DNA from 2 places in the Methylobacterium sp. P1-11 genome. Region 1 is predicted to be linked to the other one. Evidence: predicted binding sites of a transcription regulator. Region 1 holds the regulator's gene; the other holds the start of a gene.

What was found. Region 1 encodes PhoB, which activates phosphate uptake and scavenging genes when phosphate is short. Its sites were predicted from a motif close to TGTCATNNANCTGTCAT; they were not measured.
Region 2: phnC (phosphonate ABC transporter ATP-binding protein) is a predicted target of PhoB. The motif match lies at 3,901-3,917, and genes of this name have one in related genera.

Annotation. Positions count from the first base shown of each region.
Region 1 is NZ_NPKS01000009.1:115,874-121,039, forward strand. Features, by position in the region: gene CIW48_RS11600 (protein-disulfide reductase DsbD domain-containing protein) at 1-1,693, shown strand, start outside; gene phoB (phosphate regulon transcriptional regulator PhoB) at 1,877-2,572, opposite strand; gene phoU (phosphate signaling complex protein PhoU) at 2,717-3,436, opposite strand; gene pstB (phosphate ABC transporter ATP-binding protein PstB) at 3,536-4,351, opposite strand; gene pstA (phosphate ABC transporter permease PstA) at 4,374-5,166, opposite strand, start outside.
Region 2 is NZ_NPKS01000012.1:163,228-168,393, reverse strand. Features, by position in the region: gene phnF (phosphonate metabolism transcriptional regulator PhnF) at 1-102, shown strand, start outside; gene phnE (phosphonate ABC transporter, permease protein PhnE) at 222-1,088, opposite strand; gene phnE (phosphonate ABC transporter, permease protein PhnE) at 1,085-1,966, opposite strand; gene phnD (phosphonate ABC transporter substrate-binding protein) at 1,983-2,912, opposite strand; gene phnC (phosphonate ABC transporter ATP-binding protein) at 3,009-3,857, opposite strand; gene CIW48_RS14390 (chloramphenicol acetyltransferase) at 3,972-4,592, opposite strand; gene CIW48_RS14385 (DUF1045 domain-containing protein) at 4,585-5,166, opposite strand, start outside.

The DNA of each region.
Region 1 (5,166 bases):
GGGCAAGGCCGAGCCGGACCCGGCCAACGCCGCTCTGTTCGCGCGCGCCCGTGCCGCGCTGCCCGTGCCGGCGCTCTGGCCCCTGCGCCTGTCGAGCCAGGGCGACACCCTGCGCCTCGATTTCGCCGCGACCGGTCTCAAGGCCGACACGATCCGGAACGCCGCGTATTTTCCCTATGCCGAGACGGCGATCGACAACGCCGCCGCACAGGTAATGTCCGTCGACGAGACCGGCCTGCACCTGACCGTCGGGCGGAGCAGCCCGACCGATCCGGCTCCCGCCACACTCCCGGGCGTCCTGACGCTCGACGAGGTCGGCACCGCCGGAAGCCGCCGCCTCGCCTTCGCGTATGGGGACGAGCCCGTGCTCCCGGCCGCCGCGGCGGCCCCGAGCGCTCCGAGTCCGGTCGCAGCCCCGCCGGTCGCCGCCGACTTCGACGCGTTGACCCTCGCGACCGCCGCGGTCTTCGCCTTCCTGGGCGGGCTGATCCTCAACCTGATGCCCTGCGTCTTCCCGGTTTTGTCCATCAAGGTGCTGAGCCTCGTGCGGCATGCCGGCGAGGGGCCGGCCCGGCTGCGGATGCACGGCCTCGCCTATACGGCGGGCGTTCTGGTGAGCTTCCTGGGTCTTGCCGCGCTGTTGATCGCCCTGAAGGGCGGCGGGGCTGCGATCGGCTGGGGGTTCCAGCTGCAATCGCCCGCCATGGTGGCGGGGCTCGCCTATCTGCTGTTCGCGATGGGCCTGAGCCTGTCGGGTGCAGTCCATGTCGGCGGCCGTCTCGCCGGCCTTGGCGACGGCCTCACCCACCGTGCCGGCCTGAGCGGCTCGTTCTTCACGGGCGTGCTCGCGACCCTGGTGGCGACGCCCTGCACGGCGCCGCTCATGGGCTCGGCTGTGGGCTTCGCGCTGACCCAGAGCGCCGGCGTCGCGCTCGCCGTCTTCGCGAGCCTTGGCTTCGGCCTCGCCCTACCCTTCCTGGTGCTCACCCTCTGGCCGCGGGCCCTGCGTGCGCTGCCTCGGCCGGGCGCCTGGATGGAGACCCTGAAGCAGGTCCTCGCCTTCCCGGTCTACGCCACCGTGGCGTGGCTGATCTGGGTGCTGGCGCAGCAGGTGGATCCGCGCGGCCTGCTGGCGGCGCTGATCGGCCTGGTGCTGGTGGGCTTCGCCGCTTGGGCCTGGGAGCATGGCCGCGCCGCCGCGCCCAAGGTCGGCCGGGTCTCGCAGGCCGCCGCGGCTCTCGCGCTGATCGCCGTAGCCGCCCTTGCGGTGACCCTGCCGCGGGACCGCGCCGTGCCGTCGTCGGCGCAGGCCGCCGCCGACGGGGTCGAGCCGTTCACCCAGGCGCGCCTCGACGCCCTGGTCGACGCGCATCGCCCCGTCTTCATCGACATGACGGCCGCGTGGTGCATCACCTGCGCGGTGAACGAGGCGACCTCGCTCAACACCAGGGCGGTGCGCGCCGCGATGGCCGAGCGCGGCGTGACCTACATGAAAGGCGACTGGACCAACCAGAATCCCGAGATCACCCGCCTCCTGGAGAAGCACGGGCGCAGCGGCGTCCCGCTCTACCTGCTCTACACCGGAACCGGGGAACCCCAGGTTCTCCCGCAGATCCTCACCGAGGGGACGGTTCTGGCGGCGCTGGAGGCGGTGCCAGCCGTGTCCGGCCGGAGCGCTGCGCTGGCTCGCTGAAAGGTCGAGAGGGTCCTGAAGCCGCATGCGCGTCGAAACGCCCGGCCCGCCGTCCTTGCGAGCGGAGCGACGCAATCCGGCGGCGCCGCACCCGCCGACGTCGTATGGCCGAGCGGCACGGCACCGCGCGCGTACCGAGGCTGCGGCCGACCGATCCTCGTTCCGGTACGCTTCGATCCCGCCTCAGGCTTCCAGCGAGAAGGTCTCGTCGAAGGCATAGCCCGAGCCGCGAACCGTGCGGATCGGATCGGCTTGGCGCGGGCCGTTCAGCGCCTTGCGCAGCCGCCCGACATGGACGTCGACGGTGCGCTCGTCGATGTAGACGTCGTGCCCCCAGACCCCGTCGAGAAGCTGCTCGCGGGAGAAGACCCGGCCGGGCGCCAGCATCAGGAATTCCAGGAGCCGGAACTCTGTGGGGCCCAGATGCAGCTCTTCGCCGCCGCGCCGGACGCGGTGGCCGGTCCGGTCGAGTTCCAGGTCGCCCGCCGCCAGCCGATCCGAGACATGGGCGGGCTTGGCCCGACGCAGCAGCGCGCGGATCCGGGCGAGCAGTTCCGGCACGGAAAACGGCTTGACGATGTAGTCGTCGGCGCCGGTGCCGAGACCGCGGACCCGGTCGCCCTCCTCGCCCCGGGCGGTGAGCATGATCACCGGCAGCCGCTCGGTCTCGCGGCGCGCCCGGATTCGGCGGCACAGCTCGATCCCCGAGAGGCCGGGTAGCATCCAGTCGAGCAGGACGAGGTCCGGGATCCGCTCCGCCAGGAGCAGTTCGGCATCGTCGCCGCGCGCCGCCGAATCCACCAGGAAACCCTCGGCCTCCAGGTTGTAGCGCAGCAGCGTGGTCAGCGCCTCCTCGTCCTCGACGATCAGGACTTGCATGCTCACGTTCGAAGATCCGTTCTACCGGCGGTCCGGCGGATGCTGCAGGAGGCGCCGCCGCGCCTCAACCCACACGCACGGTCACCCCGGCCGCGCCCGGCGGGAAGGCGCGCGCCGTGCGGCGCCGGGGCCGGGGCCGGGCGCTCACGGAGCCTGGACACCGTCCACCGTCACATAGTTCGACGCATCGTTCTTGGGCCGGTCGCCCGCCAGGGTTTCGCCGGTGGCGAGATAGTGGATCGTCTCGGCGATGTTGGTGGTGTGGTCGCCGATGCGCTCGACGTTCTTGGCGCAGAACAGCAGATGCGTGCAGAACGAGATGTTGCGCGGATCCTCCATCATGTAGGTCAGGAGCTCGCGGAACAGGGAATTGTACAGGGCGTCGATCTCGCCGTCGCGCTCCCAGACGTCGTGGGCCGCCTGGACGTCGCGGCTCGCATAGGCGTCGAGCACGTCCTTGAGCTGGCCCTCGGCGAGGTCGCTCATGTGGCGCACGCCGAGCACGATCTTTTGGGCCGGCGCCTGGTCGGAGATCGCCACCACGCGCTTGGCGACGTTCTTGGCGAGGTCGCCGATCCGCTCGAGATCGCCGGAGACGCGGATCGCCGAGATGGTCTCGCGCAGGTCGATCGCGAGGGGCTGGCGCCGGGCGATCAGCAGGACCGCGCGCTCCTCGATGTCCCGCTGCAGCGCGTCGAGGCGCTTGTCGGCGAGGATCACCGCCTGGGCGAGCGTGTCGTCCCGGCGCACGAGGGCGTCGGTCGCCTCCGCGGTCATCTTCTCGGCCACGCCGCCCATCTCCGAGATCGAGCGACGGAGGTTCTCCAGGTCGGTGTCGTAGGAGGTGACGATATGGCCGGGCATGGTGGATCCTTCGATGGGGTCCCGGGAACGGCGCGCCGGGGTGGCTTGCTGGGGCTTTCCGGCGCGCTGGCCGCCAGGTCCCGGGATCTCCCGGACAGACTAGCCGAAGCGGCCGGTGATGTAGTCCTGCGTGCGGCGTTCCGTCGGGTTCATGAACATCCGATTGGTCGGACCGAACTCGACGAGCTGCCCCAGATACATGAAGGCGGTGAACTGCGAGATGCGTGCCGCCTGCTGCATGTTGTGGGTGACGATCACGATGGTGAACTCGTCGCGCAGTTGCTCGATCAGCTCCTCGATGCGTCCGGTGGAGATCGGGTCGAGGGCCGAGGTCGGCTCGTCGAACAGGATCACCTCCGGTTTCTGCGCCACCGTCCGGGCGATGCACAGGCGCTGCTGCTGACCGCCGGACAGGCCGGTCCCCTGCTGCCGAAGCTTGTCCTTCACCTCGTCCCACAGGGCGGCCTTGCGCAGGGATTCCTCGATCCGGCCGTCCAGCTCGGATTTTGGCAGCTTCTCGTAGAGGCGCAGGCCGAAGGCGACGTTGTCGTAGATCGACATCGGGAATGGCGTCGGCTTCTGGAACACCATGCCGATGCGCGAGCGCAGCTCGTTCAGGTCGATGGACGGGCTGAGGATGTTCTCGCCGTCGAGCAGGATCTCGCCCTCCGCCCGCTGCTCCGGGTAGAGGCTGTAGATCCGGTTGAAGCAGCGCAGCAGGGTCGACTTCCCGCAGCCGGAGGGTCCGATCAGCGCCGTGACCTGCCGGTCGTGGAAGTTGAGGTTGACGTCCTTCAGCCCGTGGAAGCTGCCGTAGTAGAAGTTCAGGTCCTTCACGGCGATCCGCACGGGGCCGCCCTCGTCGGCGCGGTTGCGGTTCAGCTCGACCGTGGGGATCGCGGAGGCGGCGTTCATCGTCGTGTCCTCGAAAGGGGTCTCAGCGCGAGGTCTGCGGCTTGATCACGAGGCGCGCGATGATCGACAGCGCCAGGATGGCCGCGGTGATCAGGAGCGCGCCCGCCCAGGCGAGGCCCTGCCAGTTCGGGTAGGGCGAGAGGGCGAACTGGTAGATCATCACCGGCAGGTTCGCGACGCCGCCCATCAGGTTGGCGGAGAACCAGGAATTGTTGTTGAGCGCGGTGAACAGCAGCGGCGCCGTCTCGCCGGCGATGCGGGCGAGCGCCAGGATGATGCCGGTCACGATGCCGGCCGAGGCCGCCCGCCACGTCACGCTCATGATCACCGTCGAGGGCGGCGCCCCGAGGGCCGCGCCGGCCTCCCGCAGGGTGCCGGGAACGAGGCGCAGCATGTCCTCGGTGGTGCGCACGATCACCGGAACCGCGATGATCGCGAGCGCCACGCCGCCGGCCCAGCCCGAATAGGTCCCCATCGGCCGCACCATCAGCGTGTAGACGAAGAGGCCGATCAGGATCGAGGGCGCCGAGAGCAGGATATCGTTCAGGAAGCGGATCAGCGCCGCCAGCTTCGAGCCGCGCCCGTACTCGGCAAGGTACGTCCCGGCCATCACGCCGACCGGCGTGGCGATCAGGATGCCGATCCCGGTCAGGACGAGGCTGCCCAGGATGGCGTTGGCGATGCCCCCGCCCTCGGAGCCGGGGCCCGGTGTCGGGTTGGTGAACAGGGTCGGCGTGAAGCCGCGCACGCCCTGGACGATCAGCATCACCAGGATCGAGCCGAGGACCAGGGCGCCCACCAGCGTCGCGCCGGAG
Region 2 (5,166 bases), on a different contig from region 1:
CTGGTCGTGTCGAGCGTCAACATCGATCCCGCCGGCGTGCCGATCCAGGCGAACCGCACCCTGTTCGCCGCCGACCGCGTGGAGCTGGTGATCGGGGGGTGACGCGGTGTCCGCTCGCCGGCCCCGGCACAGCGTCCTTGCGAGCGGAGCGAAGCAATCCAGGGCAGCGCGACCCTGGATCACTTCGCTCCGCTCGTGATGACGGAGAGCCGAGGCGCCCGTCAGCGTGCCGCGGGCCCGATGATCGCCCGGCGCAGGCGGGTCGAGACCCAGTCGATCGCCGCCACGGTCACGAGGATCATCAGCACCAGGAAGGCGACCTGCTGCAGCTCCAGCACGCGGATCAGCTCGGTGAGGTACTGACCGATGCCGCCCGCACCGACGATGCCGATGATCGTTGCCGAGCGGGTGTTCGACTCGAAGAAGTACAGGACCTGGCTTGCCAGCACCGGCAGCACCCCGGGGATCAGCCCGAAGCGGATTCGGTGCAGGCGCGAGCCGCCCGAGGCGAGGACGCCCTCGCCGGCGCGCTTGTCGCAGGTCTCGATCGCCTCGGAAAACAGCTTGCCGAGCGCCCCGAAATCGGAGCACGCGATGGCGAGCGCCCCCGCGAACGGGCCCAGCCCGACGACGTTGATCCAGATCAGCGCCCAGATCAGCACGTCCACCGAGCGCATGACGTCGAGGCCGCGGCGGACGGCGAACCGCGCGAAGGGGTTGGGCACGACGTTCCGGGCCGCCAGGAATGCCACCGGGAAGGCGAGGATCGCCGCCGTCAGCGTGCCCAGGAAGGCGATGCCGAGCGTCTCGCCCAGCGCATGCAGGAACGTCCAGAACTGGCCCTCCGGCGCGGGCGGCAGCATCAGCACCGCGAAGGTTCCGAGCCGCCCGAGCCCGTGGAGGTTCCGCGCCACCGAGAAGTCGAGGCGGCAGTAGCCGAGCGCCGCGAGCCCGACCAGCACGGCGATCAGGGCGGAGAGCCGCGCCCGTCCCGGCCAGTCGGTGCGGAACTGCGCGGGATAGCGCGCGCGCAGGCGGGCGAGGTCCGCCCGGGCCGCCGCGCGCAGGGCCTCAGGGCGCGCACTCATCGGGCCTGCTCCGCGCCGATCAGGCGGTGGCGGACCCGCTCAGTGGCGAGGTCGATGCAGAACACGGTCAGGATGATCAGCACGAGGATCGCGCTCACGTCCGCGTAGTAGAAGTTGCGGATCGCCACGAGGAATTCCTGCCCGATGCCGCCGGCACCGACGAAGCCCATCACCCCGGCGCCGCGCACGTTGATCTCGAAGCGCAGCAGCGCGTAGGAGGCGAAGTTCGACAGCACCTGCGGCAGCACCGCGAAGCGCACCGTCTGGACCCAGGTGGCGCCCGAGGCCGACAGGCCCTCGACGGGTCGCATGTCGATGTTCTCGACCACCTCGGAGAACAGCTTGCCGAGCGCGCCCGTGGTGTGGATCGCGATGGCGAGGACGCCCACCATCGGGCCCAGGCCGAAGGCGATCACGAAGATCAGCGCGAACACCACCTCGGGGACGGTGCGGCACAGCTCCAGGAGGCGCTTGGCGCCGATGCGCAGCAGGCGCGACCGCACGAGGTTGGCGGCGGCCACGAAGCTGAGGGCGAAGCCCGCCAGCCCCCCGAGCAGCGTCCCGAGATAGGCCATGAGCAGGGTCTCGCCCAGCAGGCCGAGCCATTTGGGCAAGCCCCAGTACCAGGCGCGGACGTCCTCGAGCGGGTGCTCGAGGCTGATCGGCGGCAGGATCTGCTGGATGTAGGCGGTGAACTTGCCGATGTTCTCGGCGAAGACCAGCGGCCGCACCTCGGCGATCAGGCCAGCGACCACGGCGAGCGCCGCCACAAGGGCGAAGCCCGCCAACGTGCGGCGGCGGGCGGCACCGGTCGCCGCCGCGTAGAGGCCGGAGAGGGCGGCTTCCCGCTCCGGCGACAGGGGTGTCAGACCGCGCAAGGCGGGCGGCTCCGGATCAGGACTTCCGGCGCTGCTCGTCGTTGAACCGCAGCATGTCGATGATCGGCTGGTAATCCTTGAGGGTCACCGGCGTGAGATCCTGGTCCTTGCCGTCGGAGAGCCGGTCGAACGCAGCCTTGTCGGCCTTCGGCAGGGCCACGAAGGCGTCGCGGATCTTGGCCTTCAGGTCGTCCGGCAGGCTCGTCAGCATGGCGAAGGGCCCCTCCGGCAGGAAGTCGGACTTGAACACGACCCGGAAGTCGGACTGCTGCATCGGCGTGCCGTCGGGCTTCTTGAGCATGCCCTTGGCGGCCATGCGGGTGACCATCGTGTCGGTCTCGGAATTCCACAGGTTGGCGGCGGCGTCGGCCGTGCCCTGAGTGAGCGCCAGCACGGCGTTCTCGTGGCTGCCGGCGTAGAAGGTCTTGCCGAAGAACTTCTCGACGTCGTAGCCGGCCCGCTTCAGGAAGAACCGCGGCGCCTGGTTTCCGGAGGTCGAGTTCGGATCGACCAGCGCGAGGTTCTTGCCCTTTAGATCCTCGACGGTCTTGTAGGGGCTGGAGGCCAGCACGTAGACCACCGAATAGTAGCCCGAGGCGCCGGTCTCGTGCTTCTGGTTGACGATCGGCTCGATCTTAACGCCGGTCATCACGGCCCGCGCGAACGAGGCCGGCCCGTACCACGCGATCTGGATGTTGCCGGCCCGCTGGCCCTCGATCACGGCGGCGTAGTCGCTCGCGACCCGCAGCTTCACCGGCACGCCCAGCGTCTTGGTCAGGTAGGCGGTGAGCGGCGCCCAGCGGTCGGCGGTGCCCGAGGCGTTCTCGGCCGGGATCACGCCGAGCGTCAGTTCCGGATACTGGGCCTTCCAGTCCTGGGCGGCGGCCGGCAGGCCGAGGAGGGCGAGGGCCGCGGCGGCGCCAGCGAGGGTGCGTCGGGTGATCATCGTGTCGTCCTTCGTGTCGGCGTAGGGCGGGAGTTCGGCCGGCCGCAGGCCGGTCGGGCGTTTCCCGTGTGGTGTTGTTGGGGCCCGAGGCCCGGATCAGGCGCCGAGGGCGGCCTCGCGGACCGGCCGCGCCGACACCAGCCCGGGCCGGCCCGGCATCGCGGCCCGCTGCTCCGCCTCGCGCTGCGCGGCATCGTCCAGCACCTCGCCGGCCTCCAGGCCGTAGAGCCGGCGCGCCACGTCCTCGGTGAGGTCGAAGGGGCCGCCCTCGAACACGACCCGCCCCGCCGCGAGGCCGACGAGGCGGTCGCAGTAGGCGCGGGCGAGGTCGAGGGAGTGCAGGTTGCACAGCACCGTAATGCCGTAGCGCCGGTTCACGTCGGCGAGCGCGTCCATCACGAGGCGGGTGTTGCGCGGATCGAGCGAGGCGACCGGCTCGTCGGCGAGCAGGATCTCGGGCTCCTGCACGAGGGCGCGGGCGATGGCGACGCGCTGCTGCTGCCCGCCCGACAGGCCGTCGGCCCGCTGGCCGGCGAACTCGCCCATGTCGAAGCTCTCCAGGGCGGCGAGGGCCATGGCCCGGTCCTCGGCGGACCATCGCCGGAGCAAAGAGCGGTAGCTCGGCACGTGGCTGAGCCGGCCCATCAGCACGTTGGTCATGACGTCGAGCCGGCCGACGAGGTTGAACTGCTGGAAGATCATGGCGCAGCGGGTGCGCCACTCGCGCAGCGGGCGGCCCCGCAGGGTCGTGACTTCGCGCCCCTCGTGGAGGATGCGCCCCGAACTCGGATCCGCAAGCCGGTTGATGAGGCGCAGCAAGGTCGACTTGCCGGCGCCCGACCTGCCGATCACCCCGACGAAGCTGCCGGGTTCGATCCGGAGCGACACGCCGTCGACGGCGCGCCGGTCGCCGTACTGGCGCGTGAGATCCTCGATAACCAGCATGCAACCATCCGCCGCGGAATGGCCGCACGTAAACGCCGGTTTCACGACAATTGGATGACGTATTCGAGACGATTATATTTGCCGGCGCAACATCTCCGTTATTCGATAGCCGACTTAATCTTCGTACTGCTCCAGGAATGCTTCGATGGGCAGGCCGCGGAAATCCGGCAGCGCCCGACGCAGCCGCTCGTGGTCCCAGTCCCACCAGGCGAGGCGCGTCAGGCGCGCGGCGATCGCCTCGGGAAAGCGGCGCCGGACCGGCCTGGCGGGATTGCCGACCACGATCGTGTAGGGTTCGACGTCGCGGGTGACGATGGCGCCCGCTCCCACCACCGCGCCGGTGCCGATGGTGCGCCCGGGCAGGACGACCACGCCGTGGCCGATCCAGACATCGTGGCCGATCGAGACCGGGCTCGCCCGGCGTCGGTCGAAGAAGGCCGGCTCGTCCGCCTCTTCCGGCCAGTAGGCGCGCGCCCGGTAGGTGAAGTGCGCCTGCGACGCCCGCTCCATCGGGTGGTTGCCCGGATTGATCCGCGCGCTGGCGGCGATCGAGCAGAACTTGCCGATCGCGGTGTAGATCACCTCGCCGTCCTCACCGATGTAGGAATAGTCGTCGAGCACGGTCTCGGTGAGCCGGGTGCGGGCGCCGACCTCGGTGTAGCGGCCGAGGCGGCTGTCGACGACCCGGGCGCTCGGATCGAGCGCGGGTTCGAGGCCGAGGGGGCGGTCAACCACGGGCCTCTCCGAAGGGCAGGCGCGCCAGGAGCCGGAACGGCCTCGACCCGTCCTGGGTCAGGAGGCTGACGGCGTCGATCCGCAGGGGCTCCGGTCCCGCGGCGGCGTAGGCCTCGGACAGGCGCCGGTGCCAGAGGTCGCGCTCCGCCTCCGGCAGGGCGTCGGTCAGGGTCATGTGGAAGCGGAAGGCCTCGAACACGTACGGGTAGCCCCAGCGCGCGAGCAGCGCGCGGCCGCGCGGGCCGAGGCGCTCCGGCCGGCGCTTGGCGTGCTCGGCCTCGGTGAGCGGCGCCCGGAACGGGTCGAGGGCGGCGACGCACTCGGCGGCGAGGAGCCCCAGCTCCGGCGGCGGGGCCGCCGGCACCAAGGCGAGGAACGGCCCGAGGGCGGCGACCCGGAGCGGGCCCACCGCCACCGGCGGGTGCGCGGCCGCGAGGTCGCGGGCGGCGGCGACAAGGTCGGCCTCCCCGGTGCCCGGGGCGAGGCGCAGCGGCGCCTTGAGGGTGGCGTGGAACCCGTAGGCCCGCGCGCCCGCCGTGACGGGTGCGAGATCGCCGAGCCCCTCCGGATGCGG